Regions from separate parts of the Lysinibacillus sp. CTST325 genome, predicted to be linked through region 1. Evidence: riboswitches for the same ligand, from Rfam matches in the RefSeq annotation. Region 1 holds a riboswitch; the other holds the start of a gene.
What was found. A riboswitch is a leader RNA that binds a small molecule or an ion and turns the genes downstream of it on or off. The one in region 1 is predicted to bind glycine.

Region 1 (8,309 bases):
ACCGTGAGCTGCTGCAATTTGATTTTTTTCAATATCCCTGGCTTTTATCCTCTTTTGAACTTCATAAAAAGTGGAATAAAATTTCGGATTCCCATGCCAAAAATCGCCATCACATTCAATTAGAATTTTTGTCCCTAATAGTAAAAAATCAAATTGTGCTCCTTCAAAGATGAAGGAATATTTGTAGGGGATTGATTGTTCAACTAAGAAATGCTCTAAAGCTTTTTCAATACTAGTTTTTCTAAATGTTTCCCTCTCTAGTTGCTTTAATGCAGCTTGTCGAATCTTTTCGATGGTTTCTTCACTATAAACCCCTGTCTTACCGCTATTCCATGAAGGAGTTCCATTTATTTTTCTAGTTTTAGCTGTTTTTGAAATGATACTTTCAAAATGAACCTTTTTTTGTTCATCTGGCATTTCATTATGCCATTTTCCTGTATTTTGTGATCGAAGCCTACTCGCACACTCTTTACTACAAGTTTTAGTCTGCCGATGTTTTTCATCGAATAGTTTTCCACAAATTACACAAGTTAAAGGCTCACCTTTTCCTCGACAGCTTCTACTACAAAATTGATTGGGAATCCCACGCCTCAATTTTACCTTTTTATTACATAAAATATATTGGCAGGTAACCGTTTCTATTGGATAAAAATAAGATATTAAATAATTATCTAACGTTAAGTTATGCTCATTTTTCAAATGAGACGTAAACCAACCTTGTTTATTATGATTTATTGTAAAACCACATATTAAACAAGTCTGTGGCTGTTTCGCATCATAAACATCCATATTTCCCACCTCGATTAAAGTGACAATATTTCCGTTAAAGAGTTTCCAGCAATTCACGAGGTTTGTTTACGCAGAAGCACCTAGATTATGCTTACCTCTGCGGCTGCCACCTTGTTCAACAAGATGAGTCAGCTTCGCAATATCATCTAACCATGAAACGGAACCAGATGATTTACCATTTACACCACGTGCTAAAGTGTTACGCGGACGCAATGTCGAACCATTTGTCCCTACACCACCACCGCGGCTCATAATTTCCATCACTTGCTTACGGTGATCACTGATTCCTTCACGTGAATCTGCTACAAATGGCATTACGTAACAGTTGAAGAACGTTACATCTGTTTCAGATCCTGCTCCGTAAATAACTCGTCCAGCTGGAATGAATTTTAATGATACTAACTGCTCATAAAACTTCTCAAACCATTCTTGGCGTTTCTCTGGTGTTTTTTCAACAGCAGCAAGTCCTGTTGCATTTCGTTTTGCGATTTGTTCATAAAATATTTCAAGAGGCTTTTCTAGCACGTCAATTGAACGCGTAATCACACCTGTTTCTTGCTCTTTCGGATCATCTAAAGCACTACGGTAATCTTCCTCAATTAAAATTTCTGCTGTTTTTGTAGACATATCAAGCTTTTGGATTGTCCCTAAACCACGTGCAGGGAATTTTGGATCTGACTTCACTGTTAATACGACAAAATCACCGGCTTTTAACGTTTTCTTCTCCGTATCCTTAAACGAGTAGCGATCGATCATCACAAGTCTTGATACACCTTTATGCGTAATGTGCATATCAGATGTTACAGGATGAACCTGCGGAAATTGTTCAATATCTTTGTTTAACTGTTCAAATTTGTTTACTTCGGGTTGATGATTTGTAAGTACCATCGTTTTGCCTCCCTTGTTTTCTGCATTACAATAATAAATACACAATATCATGTGTCGTTAAACACTACATATTGTGTATGTTTCTTTAAAAAAGATACTATATATAGTTTTTTAATTCAACTCTTGCAATTTCGAATAGAATCCGAATCACTTGTTATTACAAGGGTTGAACGATAAAAAAATATTTTTCTTATACCATTTTTTATTTTTTGAAGTTCCAATCATCACATGCATATTTTTTTTCTTCTAGTGCATGCACATATTCTAATTGCTCCTCAGAAAGTGTAAATGGTTTTAAATCAATTTGCAACGATTTTGCAAAACCATCACGAAAAGCTGTGACACATTGTTCAATAGTCACAGGTTCTTTAACAAGGTTATTGATAGCAACCGCTTTCTCGGGCATCTTTCTACGCATACGGTCCTTCGCTTCTTCACTTGAAAAATTAAAAACAGACAATAATTTCTCCTGATCTAAATCAAGTAAAATAGCTCCATGCTGTAAAATAACACCTTTTTGACGAGTTTGTGCACTACCAGCTACTTTTTTACCTTCTACAACAAGCTCATACCAGCTTGGCGCATCAAAGCAAACTGCGCTTTTTGGTTTCTTTAAGTCTGCTCTTTGTTCTTCTGTATCAGGTACACTAAAATAAGCATCCATCCCTAGATTATGAAAACCTTGCAATATACCTTCACTTAACACTCTATATGCCTCCGTCACTGATTCAGGCATATCTGGATAGCTTTCCGAAACAATGACGCTATATGTCAACTCATGTTCATGTAAAACTGCTCTACCACCTGTTGGTCGGCGAACAAAGCCTAGTCCTTGTTCTCGTACGGCTTCTAAATTGATATCTCTTTTCGCCTGCTGAAAATAGCCAATCGAAAGTGTTGCTGGCTCCCATTCGTAAAAACGAATGACTGGCGGAATTAAACCTTCACTATGCCAATCAAGTAATGCTTCATCTAAAGCCATATTAAAAGAAGGGCTACATTTCCCTGAATTAAGAAAATACCAAGTTGTCATATTTTCATCTCCTACAAATATTTAATTGAACATTAGCGATCGTGTACAAAAATAAGTCTCATCACCATAACGTGAGGTAGATTTCCGTCGGCTGTGCGCTTTCTTGGTGGAGTCAGATAAGCCCAAAGGATACTCTCCGCCTCATTTTGACACTTTGCGTTTAGTTCTATTCTTTATTAAAGCAATCATCCATCCTAGTCCAAGAATAGTGGTGGAATGATTCTGTGACCTTTCACTAATAACATCCATAAATATAGATAGATTAATTCTAGCCACAATCTAATTAATTTTATCAAACTCATTGGACTATCGCTAGCGCATCTTTTATAATAATAAAGAAGATAGAAAGGGGTAAGAAATTTTGTTGAACATACTTATCACAATCGGCGTTATTTTAGTAGTTGTAATTGCTTATATCGGCATTAATGCTCTACGACTAAAAAAAGCCGTAACGAACCTAACACAAGAACAATTTATTGAAGGCTATCGTAAAGCACAGCTTATCGACGTACGTGAACAAAAAGAATTTGATGCTGGTCACATCCTTGGTGCACGCAATGTTCCTTCAACTACACTACGTCAACGTCACAAAGAAATTCGCCCAGATTTACCAGTATATTTATACTGTCAAAATACAGGCCGTAGCTCACGTGCTGCTCTATTTCTTAAAAAACGTGGCTACAACCAAATTTATCAACTTCAAGGCGGCTTCCGTACTTGGACAGGTAAAATAAAGTCCAAAAAATAAAATTAAAAATCAATAAGACAATAGTGACTAATATCAATAAACCTACTCATGGAAACTAGGTAAATTTATTTATATTTACCTATATCACTTTGTTTTAAGCAAAAAGAAACCATCTCAAATAACTATGAGATGGTTTCTTTTTGCGAAAAATTCTGAGTTTCTACTATATTATATATATATATTGTTTAACGTCTGACAAGTAAGTTAAAGCAACGAAAGACACTATGCTCTCATTCACATTCCTTTGCCAAAATGCCAACCGCTTCCTAAGCTAGTTCCAATTCCCACCTCTTTCAACACCATATACCTCGAATTAAACATTATCCTTAAATTAACATATGTCTAAAAATACTATTTTTCGTAAAGTATTTACCTAGATGAACTCCATTCTTCTTTTTTTCTGAAAATGTCTGTAATTTATCCTTGAATAATTAAGTAGGCACTGATAGGATTTATAATATCTTAAAATAATGTCATACAGACATACAATACAAGCTATGAATGCTATGGATAACACTATAGCAGGAGCAGTTCTGGAGAGAGCGCATTTTGCGTCGCCGAAGGGTTCACTATCTCAGGCAAAAGGACAGAGGAGTAATATCAACTTTCAACATGAAAGCTATACCATACGGGTGTTTTCTTTTTTACATACAACATTCGCAATCGGTATTTGTTATTCTGTCGTTTACGAGACTAGTGTCACTACTAGTCTCTTTTTTATTTTCCAGTCATAGTTTTTACGTATCTTTGAGGGGGATCAACGTGGAACAACAACAATTAAAACGTGAATTAAAAAATCGCCATGTGCAACTCATTGCGATTGGCGGAACAATAGGTACTGGTTTATTTTTAGGATCAGGTAAAGCTATTGCTTTAGCGGGACCTTCCATTATCTTTGCCTATCTCATCGTCGGAACCGCCTTATTTTTTGTTATGCGGGCATTAGGTGAATTATTATTATCGAATGCTGGCTATACATCATTTACTGATTTTGCATCCGAATACATAGGACCTTGGGCAGGTTACATCACTGGCTGGACATACTGGTTCTGCTGGATCATGACCGCTATGGCAGATATTATTGCTGTCGGCGTTTATACACATTATTGGTTTGATATACCTCAATGGGTGCCTGCAATCGGCTGTTTAGTACTATTACTAATTTTGAATTTGTTAACTGTAAAACTATTTGGCGAACTAGAATTTTGGTTTGCCCTTATAAAAGTCATCACCATTGTGGCACTGATTGTTATTGGCCTAATCATGTTATTTACAGGCTTTCAAACAAGTTCTGGCACAGTGACAGTTGAAAATCTTTGGGCACATGGCGGGTTATTCCCGAACGGCCTATACGGTTTCCTAATGGCATTCCAAATGGTTGTTTTCGCCTTTGTTGGTGTCGAGTTAGTAGGAGTTTCTGCTGCAGAAACGGCCAATCCTAAAAAGAATATTCCTTCTGCCATTAATAAAATTCCATTACGCATTTTATTATTCTATGTAGGAGCGTTATTTGTTATTTTATGCATTAATCCTTGGTATGAAATGTCTGCATCAAGTAGCCCATTTGTACAAGTATTTACACTAGCCGGTATTCCAATTGCTGCAGGTATTATTAATTTTGTCGTCCTAACATCTGCTGCTTCTGCCGGTAATAGTGGTTTATTTTCTACTAGTCGCATGCTTTTTAATCTTGGAAACAACAAGCAAGCTTCGCCAAAGTTTGCAAAGCTCAATAAAAACAGTGTGCCAAGTAACGCACTCGTTGTTTCTGCAATTGTAGTTTCCGCTGGTGCATTACTAAGTAAATTAATGCCTGAAAACGCCTTTAGTGTTGTTACAACGATTAGTGCTATTTGCTTTATATGGGTGTGGAGTATTATATTAATCTCTCATATCATTTATAAACGTAAAAATCGCGCACTTCATGAAGCATCGATTTTCAAAGCACCTTTTACTCCATTCGTGAACTATTTAGTACTTGCCTTTTTTGCATTTTTATTAGTAGTCATGTTCATTTCAGAGGCAACACGTACCGCATTACTGTTAACACCAATTTGGTTTATCATACTAATGATTATTTATAAAATGAAAAGAAAGAAACCAATACGCTAAGGTGAATTGTCCTGGATAGTGACACTTTTAAAGAAAGTGATCCTATTCAGGACTTTTTTATCGCTAATTAACGATAGAATCAAGTGCAAAATAAAATCATAAAAAAGATGACTCCATTTACTGAAGTCATCTTCCTTTGATTGAATCAATTATGCCTCGACATAATTGCGTCCGGAATCGGCTTTGGGCCAACGTGCTGCTGGACACTCAGTCGTTGCCACAGGACGTGGCGTTCTTAGACTGAGTTGCTCTTTTTCACAGGATGTTTAAACACCTGCTGAAAGAAGTTAAAAAATATTCATATTCCACTCGGTAGCAATATGCTTTAGTAAATTCACTCCGGCTACACTGTTTCCGATGTCATCAATTGCTGGTCCATAAATGCCGATACCGCAGCCAGTAGGAAAAGGTGAATCTAAGCCTGCGTGACTTGGTACAGCCGCTAAAATCGCTCCAGAGACACCACTTTTAGCGGGTAATCCTATAAATGCAGCAAATTTACCAGAAGCATTATACATCCCGCAAGTAACCATCAATGCCTTCGCTAATTTTGCTACTTGTTTAGGAAATAGCTGCGTTTTTAATAAAGGATGATAGCCATCATTGGCAATGACTAAACCAATCATCGCCAAATCTGAAACATTTACTTCAATAGCACATTGTTTCAAATAAACCTCTAATGCTTCTTCTACAGGACAGTCTAAAAAGCCAGAATCCATTAAATAATAGGCTAATGAACGGTTTCGATTGGCAGTTTGCCACTCAGATTGATAAACCTCTTCGTTAACCTTTAATTCCTTGCCAACGATTTGTTCTAAAAATTGAAGGATTTTTGAAACCTTCTCTTGCGGTGAATTTCCGTCAAGCATAGAGGATACTGTAATCGCTCCTGCATTAATCATTGGATTAAAAGGTTTTCCAGGCTGATGGCTTTCTAGACGAATGATTGAATTGAAGGTGTCACCTGTAGGTTCAACATCTACTCGTTCTAAAACATAAGGTAATCCCCGTTCCATACATGCTAAAATAAATGTAACGACTTTCGAAACACTTTGCAGAGTAAATAATTCAGTTGTCTCTCCGGCTTTCATTTCCTCATTATTAGTACCGATAATTGAAATCGCTAATTGATTTGGATCTTTCTCCGCTAATGCGGGAATATAGCTTGCACATTGTCCCTCTTTAGCATAAGGGCGAAACTGTTTCACCCATTCTGCCGCAAGGTGATTATTATGATTGATATGTTCTGTCGGCATTTTGTGATCTCCTTTCAAAAAACGGCATTTTACGCCATAACTACTCAATAAGTACACTTTACTAAGATAAAAACTTAATAATAGGCAAAAACAGAGCCTCCATAGTTTACCCTACGAAGACTCTATTTGGTATAACTTTTTAAAGACTTTTTAAAGTTTTTGAGGCTTTGCCTTCTAGAATTAGCAAAACATAAGTCCCCCATCCAGAGTTCCTGCCATTCTTTTTTGCTTCTTCAATAAGTGCTGGATTGTCAATAAAAATCAACAGCAGTCTATTTCATAAGTTGACATTCCTAAATCACTAAGTATGTCACCTCTGCATATGGTTGAACGACATTTGGAGACGATTCTCCTATGTTTGTAACCGAATAATGCACGCGCTCTTCTGGAATGATATTAGTTTACCCCAACATTCATGAGTTCAACTGCATCTAACGCAGTTCTTCCTAAATTTGGTACACGCAGCTACTTTTCTCCGTAAACTTAAAAGTAGCCGCATAGTTTGCTAGAGAGGCGTAAGTCATAACAGATGTAAAAGTACCAGGATGCCAAGATATTTTTCCTCTCTCCACATAATGTCATCCAACTTATGAATTTCATCGGAACACTTTTGTGTTTATTACCCAACTTTTGAATTTTATCAACTAACTTTTACATTTTATCACCGAACTTTTGAATTTTATCGACTAACTTTCACGTTTTATCACCCAACTTTTAATTTTTATCGACATCCTCCTTCCAGGCACACAAAAAAACCCCGAATAAATTTCTTTATCCGGGGTTTGGGTTTAAACTATTTTTTATAAATCGTTTGCGTACATCTTCTTATATAAAATTTCTAATTTTTTCGAGAGCTTACCATATGCAGTTTGCCAAGTTTTACGTGCTGCTGCATTGTCTTCTGTCGAAGGTACGTAAAGAGCATGAACCTCGGCTACCTTTTTCAAATCACTCTCGGCCTGTGTTAGATTAGAATAATTTTTCACGACGCTCTTTTCGGAAGCACTCAGATTATCATATGCTGCACGAATTTCTTTCACTTTCGTCTCCAAGTCATCAATATATTCACCATTTACAAGCAATGAATTAATGGATTCAACTAATTTTAAAGCAACTTCATTAGACTGTTGTTGATCTTTATTTTTTTCAATAATAGATTGTCGTATTTCTGGACTAACTAAACTCATTTGTTTTGATGTTAGCTTATCAAAAGCTTTGATGACCGTCGTTGGGTTACTAGTAAATGATTTTTCATATGTCTTCATAAATGATTCTACTTTTTTTACATCAGAAACTGCTGTTGTTAAGATGGCAGCATTCGTAATACGTTTTTTATCACTAGAGCTTAGCTTATTATATTGCGTTGAAAGCTCATTAATTTTTTCCTTTGAAACTGTATACGTATCATTTGAGACAATTTTTGCAATTTCATTATTTAACTTTGTAATATCTGGTGCATTCACATCTTCTAAACGATGATTGA
Region 2 (8,309 bases), on a different contig from region 1:
AAATCCTCAAATTTCTGCTTTGTTGAAGGCAAACGATTAATGACTGTTTTATTATCCAAATCCCGTAAAGCAATGTCATTCGGAAAGAACTCCTTAATAATTAGCTGATTCCCTTCTTGAGTATTTTCTGCAATATAAACAAAGGACAATTTACTAGTAGCGATAACTTCTTTTATTTTATATGTATCATTCAGAACGCTGTTTGCCGGTAAGCCCAATTCAACTTCAGTCGCTTGCATTTTCGTTCTATCATCCCTTTCAACACATGAATTGCAAACAATTTATGACATTTTTAACATGAAATATACAATTATTTCAGACCATCATCATAACGTGCGGTTGATTTCCGTTCCGACTGGTGGGCGTCCGATGAGCCGCTTCGCTTCACTGCAAGGTCTCGGACCAACAGATGTTTTTTGCACGAAAGCGCAGTGCTAACGCAGCGGCAAGGTTTTATCTGCTTGAAAGCGCAGCGGTTGCGGCAGTGGCAGCAGTAACGGCAGCGGTTGCGGCGGCGCGAAGTTGGTCACGAAGACATCCACAACGCTTCGTGACGATCCGTTATTTTAACTTAAATACAAATTAATGTAAGTATATCAATATACACCCTTTTATTAAATAGTTATCTTATAGTAGTTCTACATCGAATAGTAGGGGTAGGCACAATGTGAAGCCGTTGCTTTCTTTTTTCCTGGCACTTTGATGGGTCTATCCGTCATTTTGATGGTCTATCCATCTTTTTGATGGTCCTATCCATCGCTTCGCTTGTTCTATCCGTCGCTTCGCTTGTTCTATCCGTCGCTTCGCTTGTTCTATCCGTCGCTCTCGACTTTCTTTCCGTCGCTTGGACCATTCTTTCCGTCGCTCTGATTTCTTTCCGTCGCTTTGGCTCTTCTTTCCGTCGCTCTCGACTTTCTTTCCGTCGCTTGGACCATTCTTTCCGTCGCTCTGATTTCTTTCCGTCGCCTTGGCTCTTCTTTCCGTCGCTCTCGACTTTCTTTCCGTCGCTTGGACCATTCTTTCCGTCGCTCTGATTTCTATCCGTCGCTTTGGCTCTTCTTTCCGTCGCTCTCGACTTTCTTCCCGTCACTTGGACCATTCTTTCCGTCGCTCTGATTTCTTTCCGTCGCCTTGGCTCTTCTTTCCGTCGTTCTCGACTTTCTTTCCGTCACTTGGACCATTCTTTCCGTCGCTCTGATTTCTATCCGTCGCTTTGGCTCTTCTTTCCGTCGCTCTCGACTTTCTTTCCGTCGCTTGGACCATTCTTTCCGTCTCTTCGACTCTTCTTTCCGTCGCTCTGATTTCTTTCCGTCGCCTTGGCTCTTCTTTCCGTCGCTCTCGACTTTCTTTCCGTCACTTCGACTCTTCTTTCCGTCGCTCTGATTTCTATCCGTCGCTTTGGCTCTTCTTTCCGTCGCTCTCGACTTTCTTTCCGTCACTTGGACCATTCTTTCCGTCGCTCTGATTTCTATCCGTCGCTTTGGCCCTCCCATCCGTCGCTCTCAACTTTCTTTCCGTCACTTCAACTCTTCTTTCCGTCGCTCTGATTTCTATCCGTCGCTTTGGCCCTCCCATCCGTCGCTCTCGACTTTCTTTCCGTCACTTCAACTCTTCTTTCCGTCGCTCTGTTTCCTATCCGTCACCTTGGCTCTTCTTTCCGTCGTTTTGATCATTCCATCCGTAGCTTTCGCCTTTCTTTCCGTCGCTTTGACTCTTCTTTCCGTCGCTCTACTTTCTATCCATCACTTTGCTAATGCTTATCAAAAAAAGAATAAAAAAAGGCGTCCAACAAGTATAAAAAGTACTCATTAGACGCCTTATATAATTTATTATGCTTTTTGATAGCGAAGCACAGGTGTACGAGCAGCACGTGTTTCGTCTAGGCGAGTTACGACTGTTGTATGTGGTGCTTCTTGCACGATTGATGGATTTTCTTCTGCTTCTTTGGCAATTTGGATCATTTTATCGCAGAATGCATCTAATGTTTCTTTAGATTCTGTTTCTGTTGGCTCGATCATTAATGCTTCTTCCACATTTAATGGGAAGTAAGTTGTTGGTGGATGGTAGCCAAAGTCTAACAGACGTTTTGCGATATCTAATGTACGAACGCCAAGTTTCTTTTGACGACGACCGGATAATACAAATTCGTGCTTACAATGACGGTTATATGGTAGATCATAGAATGGCTCTAAGCGACGCATCATGTAGTTTGCATTTAATACAGCGTATTCTGTTACTGCTTTTAAGCCATCTGGACCCATTGTACGAATATACGTATAAGCACGTACGTTGATACCAAAGTTACCGTAGTAAGGTTTAACACGTCCGATTGATTGTGGACGGTCGTAATCGAAGTGATATGTGCCTTCTTCTGTTCTTACTAAAACTGGTTTTGGAAGGAATGGAATTAAATCTGCTTTTACACCTACTGGACCTGAACCTGGGCCACCGCCACCGTGAGGACCTGTAAATGTTTTGTGTAAATTTAAGTGTACGCAGTCAAAGCCCATATCACCAGGACGTGCTTTACTCATAACTGCGTTTAAGTTTGCACCGTCATAGTATACTTTACCGCCAACAGAGTGAATAAGCTCTGCCATTTCGATAATATTTTCTTCAAATAGACCAAGTGTATTTGGATTTGTTAGCATTAATGCAGCTGTATCAGAACCAACTACTTTGCGTAAATCTTCAATATCTACTAATCCATTTTCATCTGATTTAACAGTAATAGTTTCAAAGCCCGCAACAGTTGCCGAAGCTGGGTTAGTACCGTGAGCAGAGTCAGGAACGATAACTTTATTACGATGGCCTTCACCGTTTGCCTCATGGAAGGCACGAATCATCATTAATGCTGTCCATTCACCATGAGCACCTGCGGCTGGTTGTAATGTCACTTCATCCATACCTGTAATTTCAACTAATGAAGTTTGTAGATCGTAAAGAAGCTCCATTGCACCTTGAACTGTTGATTCATCCTGTAATGGGTGAACATTTGCAAAACCAGAAATTCGTGCAACAGCTTCGTTAATTTTAGGATTATATTTCATCGTACAAGAACCAAGAGGGTAGAAGCCAGAGTCTACACCGTGGTTTCGACGAGAAAGTGCTGTATAGTGACGCATAATGTCAAGCTCAGATACCTCTGGTAATTCCGCTGCTTCCGCGCGTACTAGGTTTGCAGGAAGTAAATCTGCAAGATCAACCTCTGGTACATCAAGTGCTTCTAAGCTGTAGCCTACGCGACCTTCTTTGGAAATTTCAAAAATGAGTGATTGATTTTCGTTATGCATTAAGAGCCCCCATTTCCGCAACAAGTGCATCAATTTCTTCCTTCGTGCGTAATTCTGTTACTGCGATTAGCACGTGATTTTTAAGAGAGTCATAAGTTTGACCTAAAGGATAACCACCGATGATACCTTTTTCAATTAAGCCTTTATTCATTTCTTTCACACATTTATTTGTTTTCACAACGATTTCGTTAAAGTGTGCACCTTGGAATGCTACTGTGAAACCTGCCGCTTCAAAGGCATTTTTAGCATAGCGAGTTTTGGCGATATTTTGCATAGCCATTTCACGAACGCCTTGCTTACCTAGAGCAGTCATCGCTACAGAAGCAGCAAGTGCAAGAAGCGCTTGGTTCGAACAAATATTAGACGTTGCTTTATCACGACGGATATGTTGTTCACGTGCTTGTAATGTTAAAACATAACCACGACGACCTTCACCATCTACTGTTTCACCAACAAGACGACCAGGAACTTTACGCATTAGCTTCGTTGTTACTGCAAAGAAACCACAGTGTGGACCACCGAATGCTTCAGAAATACCGAAGACCTGTGCATCCCCTACACAAATATCAGCACCTAGCTTACCAGGTGGTGTTAAAATTCCTAGTGCAAGTGGGTTTGAAGATACAACAAATAAACTTTTTGCCTCATGCGCAATATCACCAATTACTTGTAAGTCCTCTATTTGACCAAAGAAGTTAGGATACTGTGTAATAACAGCTGCCGTATTGTCATCAATTAGTTCTTTTAAAGCTTCTACATCTGTCACACCATCTTTTTGTGGAACAGTAACAATTTCAATGGATTGACCGTATGCATATGTAGCAACGACATCACGATACTCAGGATGAACCGCCTCAGATACTAATATTTTCTTACGGCGTGTATGTCCAGCTGCCAGCATACCCGCTTCCGCTAATGCTGTTCCTCCGTCATACATAGAAGAGTTTGCAAGATCCATACCTGTAAGCTCTGCAATCATCGTTTGGAATTCAAAAATTGCTTGTAATTCCCCTTGTGAAATTTCTGGTTGATATGGAGTATACGCTGTGTAAAACTCTGAACGAGAAATAACATGGTCCACGATAATTGGTTTATAGTGGTTGTATACGCCTGCACCTAAAAACGATACGTTAGCATTTGTATCTTTATTTTTCGCAGCTAGTGCCGTTAATTCTTTTAATAAAGCTGATTCAGATTTTGCTTCTTTAATATCATATAGGCCTTTAAAACGTACTTTTTCTGGAATATCCCCAAATAACTCATCAACTGAGGATACGCCAATTACGTCTAACATTTCTTGTTTATCTTGCTCCGTCATTGGTAAATAACGATGTTTCATAAATGTAGGTCCCTCTTTTCAACTTTTATTTTGAACGCTTGTAAAACGGTGTTTCAACTGCTACTACCTTTAAGTGCTTACCACGAATTTCAATTTCTAATTCAGTTCCGATAGTTGTGAATTGGCTGTCAATTAACGCGTGACCAACATTACGTTTAGAGGAAGGAAGCTGTGTACCAGTTGTTACTTCACCGATTTCCTTACCATCCTTAAACACTTTGTAGCCATGACGAGGAATTCCTTTATCGATCATTTCAATGCCTACAATTTTACGTGACAGTCCATTTTCTTTTTGTTCAGCTAATGCATCATGACCAAGAAAATCCTCTTTATTTAATTTCACAGCAAAACCAATACCAGCCTCAAGAGGTGAAATTGTCGCTGATAGCTCTTGCCCGTATAATGGAAGACCTGCTTCAAAACGAAGTGTATCTCGGCAACCTAAACCTGCTGGAACAACGCCTTTGTCTTTTCCAGCCTCTAAAATTTCATTCCATAAAGCTTTAATATCTTCTGGAGAGCCGTATAATTCAAAACCATCTTCACCTGTGTAACCGCTACGAGATACTAATGCTTTATGACCAGCAACTTCAACGTCTGCTTGGAAACGGAAGTATTTAATTGTTTTTAAATCAGTGTCTGTTAATGTTTGAAGAACCTCTTCTGCTAATGGACCTTGCAGGGCAATTTGTGCATAAGCATCTGATTGATTGTCAATCGTCACATCATATTGATGTTGATTTTCCAACATCCAATCATAATCTTTTTCAATATTTGACGCATTTACGCACAATAAATAATGATTGTCTGCTAATTTATACGTTAATAAATCATCAACAACGCCACCATCTTCATAGCACATTGCATTATATTGCGCTTGACCTACTGCAATTTTTGAAATATCATTTGTCAAAAGATTTTGTAAAAAATCTAGTGAATTAGGTCCAGCTACTAAAATTTCACCCATATGTGATACATCAAATAAGCCAGCACGATTACGTACTGCATCATGCTCTTCTTTAATAGAAGAGAATTGCACTGGTAATTCCCATCCACCGAAGTCGATTGTTTTACCACCATACTTTGCATATTCTTCAAATAGAGGTGTACGCTTTAATTCATTCGTCATTATTTTTGCCCCCTTAATGGTAGTTACATTTTTTACTGGTAGTAGTTCGTCTGCTTTTTATTCGTGCAATCATGCTCCCCCTGTTTGTTCATCTAAATAAGGAATTAACAAGCAAAACATGTAGACATAAAAAAAGACAGACGAACCCCTTTTCGGGATTCTCTGTCCTTAAACCTGAAAGTTACACCAGACTGGCTCGCATTACTACAATGCCAATCAGCCGGCTTTCCCCTTTGGTGGCTGTAGTACTACAGCTCTCTCCAGAGTTGCGTCTTGTACGAGTCCTTTTACCTGAGAGATTCATAACATTTTGTTATTTGCTCCTTCGGTGACGTCTACACGTGCTCTCCCCGCACAATCATCCGCCCAAGATTCCTCTTGGTACTATTTAGTATTCAATGAACATTTAGTTACTTATTTGTCTATATCCTAACATTAATTGCATTGAAAAGGCAATCATTTTTTAATCTATATCAAAACACGAACATTAATTTCATTTATTCCCATTAATGTTCGCCTTTTAGCCTTTTGACTTGGAATACTAAATACTCAAGAATTTGGCGGAGTGTTCTGCCTTCTGTTAACACTTGTATATGGCCTGTTTCACGATAGAATCTTCTTCTGTAGTGATACAGCTTCTCTAGCTCCTCTTTCGTTGAACTCTGTACAATTGGTCTGTTCGGATCGTGCTGTATTCGTTTGTATATATCTTCGAATGTCGCATCTAAAAAAAACACGAGCCCACTGCGTCTCATTATTTTTCGATTTTCAGCATTGATTGCAACTCCACCACCTGTTGAAATAATACAAGCTTCGTCTCGGAAATTTTTCAAAAATTCTGTTTCTATTTCTCGAAAACGTGCTTCTCCGTATTTTTCAAATATCTGTGGAATTGTCATTCCTTGCTGCCGTACAATCTCATGATCCATATCATAATATGGCATCTTTAACAAATAGCTTAAACGTCTTCCTAACGCACTTTTTCCGGAGCCCATAAAACCAACTAAATATATTTTTCGCATTCGAATCACCTTCTTATAACTACGATTCTACACTGTCTGACAAAATTTGTCCTAATAAATTTATCGTAGCTCGAATATTCAGCTTTTCTAGGTCATCATATGTCCGAAACTGAATCTCATAAGACGTACAATACGTAAGAACAAAAGTAGTTACAAAAAATAATAATGCAATTGCGATTAAAAAAATAGCCCCTCTGTCATTTTTTAATAACTGGAACATAGAAAGTTCGCTCCTTTTTGATACCACTTGGAAGTTCAACAGCTACTGTTAACATATCATTTTCAAATTGGAATTGACATTTATTAATACCAATTAGCATTGGTACATGACCACCATTTACTTGATCACGAATTAAATTGCTATAACAATCAATATTATGAATAGTATCTGCTTCCTGGAAGGTTATTCTCTTTTGGTCTTGTCGAATCGTAAATGAAGAAATATCATTTAAAGACATATTCAAATCATAAACAAAAAGCTCCCACTTTGATTGTTCATCAGTTAGTACTGTTGTTTTCATTTCTGCAAACCAAAGCATAATGAACACAACAAGTTGTGCAATAAGCACAAAAACCACTAATTGAAATAACGCTTCTAATAATGTATAGCCTCGTTCATTCATCGACTTCACCTGTCAGTTGTATACATTTTTTACGTAATTCTCGTGTATTTTTAAAACTTACACATATCCCCTGTCCATTCATAGACCATTGAAAATCTACATTTTCAACGGTATTAGTGCCTTCTGTTTGCTGTAAATAGCGATAACGCTTTAAGCCTTCATAGGCTGTTTCAGCTGCGATAACTTCTATCTTCTTGTTATAAAGAGTCGATTTCATCATATAGCTGATCGGTATTAATGTCGTGCATAATAACATAACAATGGCTATTGATAGAATCGTTTCTACAAATGAATAACCAGATTCATTCAACTCTCGATCTCCCTCGTCCTAACGTAATCACAACCTTTTTAGTGCCTTGAGGCGTTTTAAAATAAACAGTCCCTGGGGTCATGACGTTTCCATTGTAATTGTACATAATCGTGTAAATTGAACTTGTAGAAAGAATGACCTCAACCCCTTTAGGAAAAGGGCGTTCATATAATTCTGTATAAAAATCCTTTTTAATGATATATCTTTTTGATGAGCTCTCAAACTTCATCGAAATGTATTCCCTTTGGTGCATACTATACGTTTGTATATATTGCAAATCTAATTGAATTTGTGTGAAGAATCGCTCAAGCTCCCTAGTTTCCTCTGCTTTTACCGAATACTTTACGACAATCGCTGACAAACACATAACGATAAACAATACAATGAGCATTTCAACTAACGTAAAGCCACGCTCACTTTTTATAGTATCCATCAATTACTAGATCCATTATTGGAAGAAGACTTCGCCAATCGCACCTCTCCATCTTTAGTGATCATTATCTCTTCTTTGTTAGGACAGGTCGTTTCATTCTTCTTTAAATAGCCTTTTGCTACCAAATCTTCAATTGTTGGATAAGCCATAAAATCTACTC

Region 2: another riboswitch for glycine. It lies ahead of gcvT (glycine cleavage system aminomethyltransferase GcvT); the one in region 1 lies ahead of ACYQ73_RS21975 (amino acid permease).

What each region holds. Positions count from the first base shown of each region.
Region 1 is NZ_BAAFHO010000013.1:16,171-24,479, reverse strand. Features, by position in the region: gene ACYQ73_RS21995 (endonuclease domain-containing protein) at 1-789, opposite strand, end outside; partial or broken gene ACYQ73_RS21990 (ribonucleotide reductase N-terminal alpha domain-containing protein) at 883-1,677, opposite strand; gene ACYQ73_RS21985 (lipoate--protein ligase family protein) at 1,880-2,710, opposite strand; gene ACYQ73_RS21980 (rhodanese-like domain-containing protein) at 3,075-3,458, shown strand; glycine riboswitch at 3,982-4,058, shown strand; gene ACYQ73_RS21975 (amino acid permease) at 4,221-5,570, shown strand; gene ACYQ73_RS21970 (glutaminase) at 5,858-6,826, opposite strand; partial or broken gene ACYQ73_RS21965 (amidohydrolase) at 7,126-7,383, opposite strand; gene ACYQ73_RS21960 (hypothetical protein) at 7,627-8,309, opposite strand, start outside.
Region 2 is NZ_BAAFHO010000011.1:97,128-105,436, reverse strand. Features, by position in the region: gene ACYQ73_RS20835 (serine/threonine-protein kinase) at 1-239, opposite strand, end outside; gene ACYQ73_RS20830 (hypothetical protein) at 741-1,034, shown strand; gene ACYQ73_RS20825 (hypothetical protein) at 968-1,198, shown strand; gene ACYQ73_RS20820 (hypothetical protein) at 1,214-1,465, shown strand; gene ACYQ73_RS20815 (hypothetical protein) at 1,399-1,812, shown strand; gene gcvPB (aminomethyl-transferring glycine dehydrogenase subunit GcvPB) at 1,830-3,293, opposite strand; gene gcvPA (aminomethyl-transferring glycine dehydrogenase subunit GcvPA) at 3,286-4,632, opposite strand; gene gcvT (glycine cleavage system aminomethyltransferase GcvT) at 4,658-5,761, opposite strand; glycine riboswitch at 6,031-6,123, opposite strand; gene ACYQ73_RS20795 (shikimate kinase) at 6,268-6,783, opposite strand; gene ACYQ73_RS20790 (hypothetical protein) at 6,803-7,003, opposite strand; gene comGF (competence type IV pilus minor pilin ComGF) at 6,981-7,406, opposite strand; gene ACYQ73_RS20780 (hypothetical protein) at 7,399-7,716, opposite strand; gene comGD (competence type IV pilus minor pilin ComGD) at 7,709-8,149, opposite strand; gene comGC (competence type IV pilus major pilin ComGC) at 8,149-8,309, opposite strand, start outside.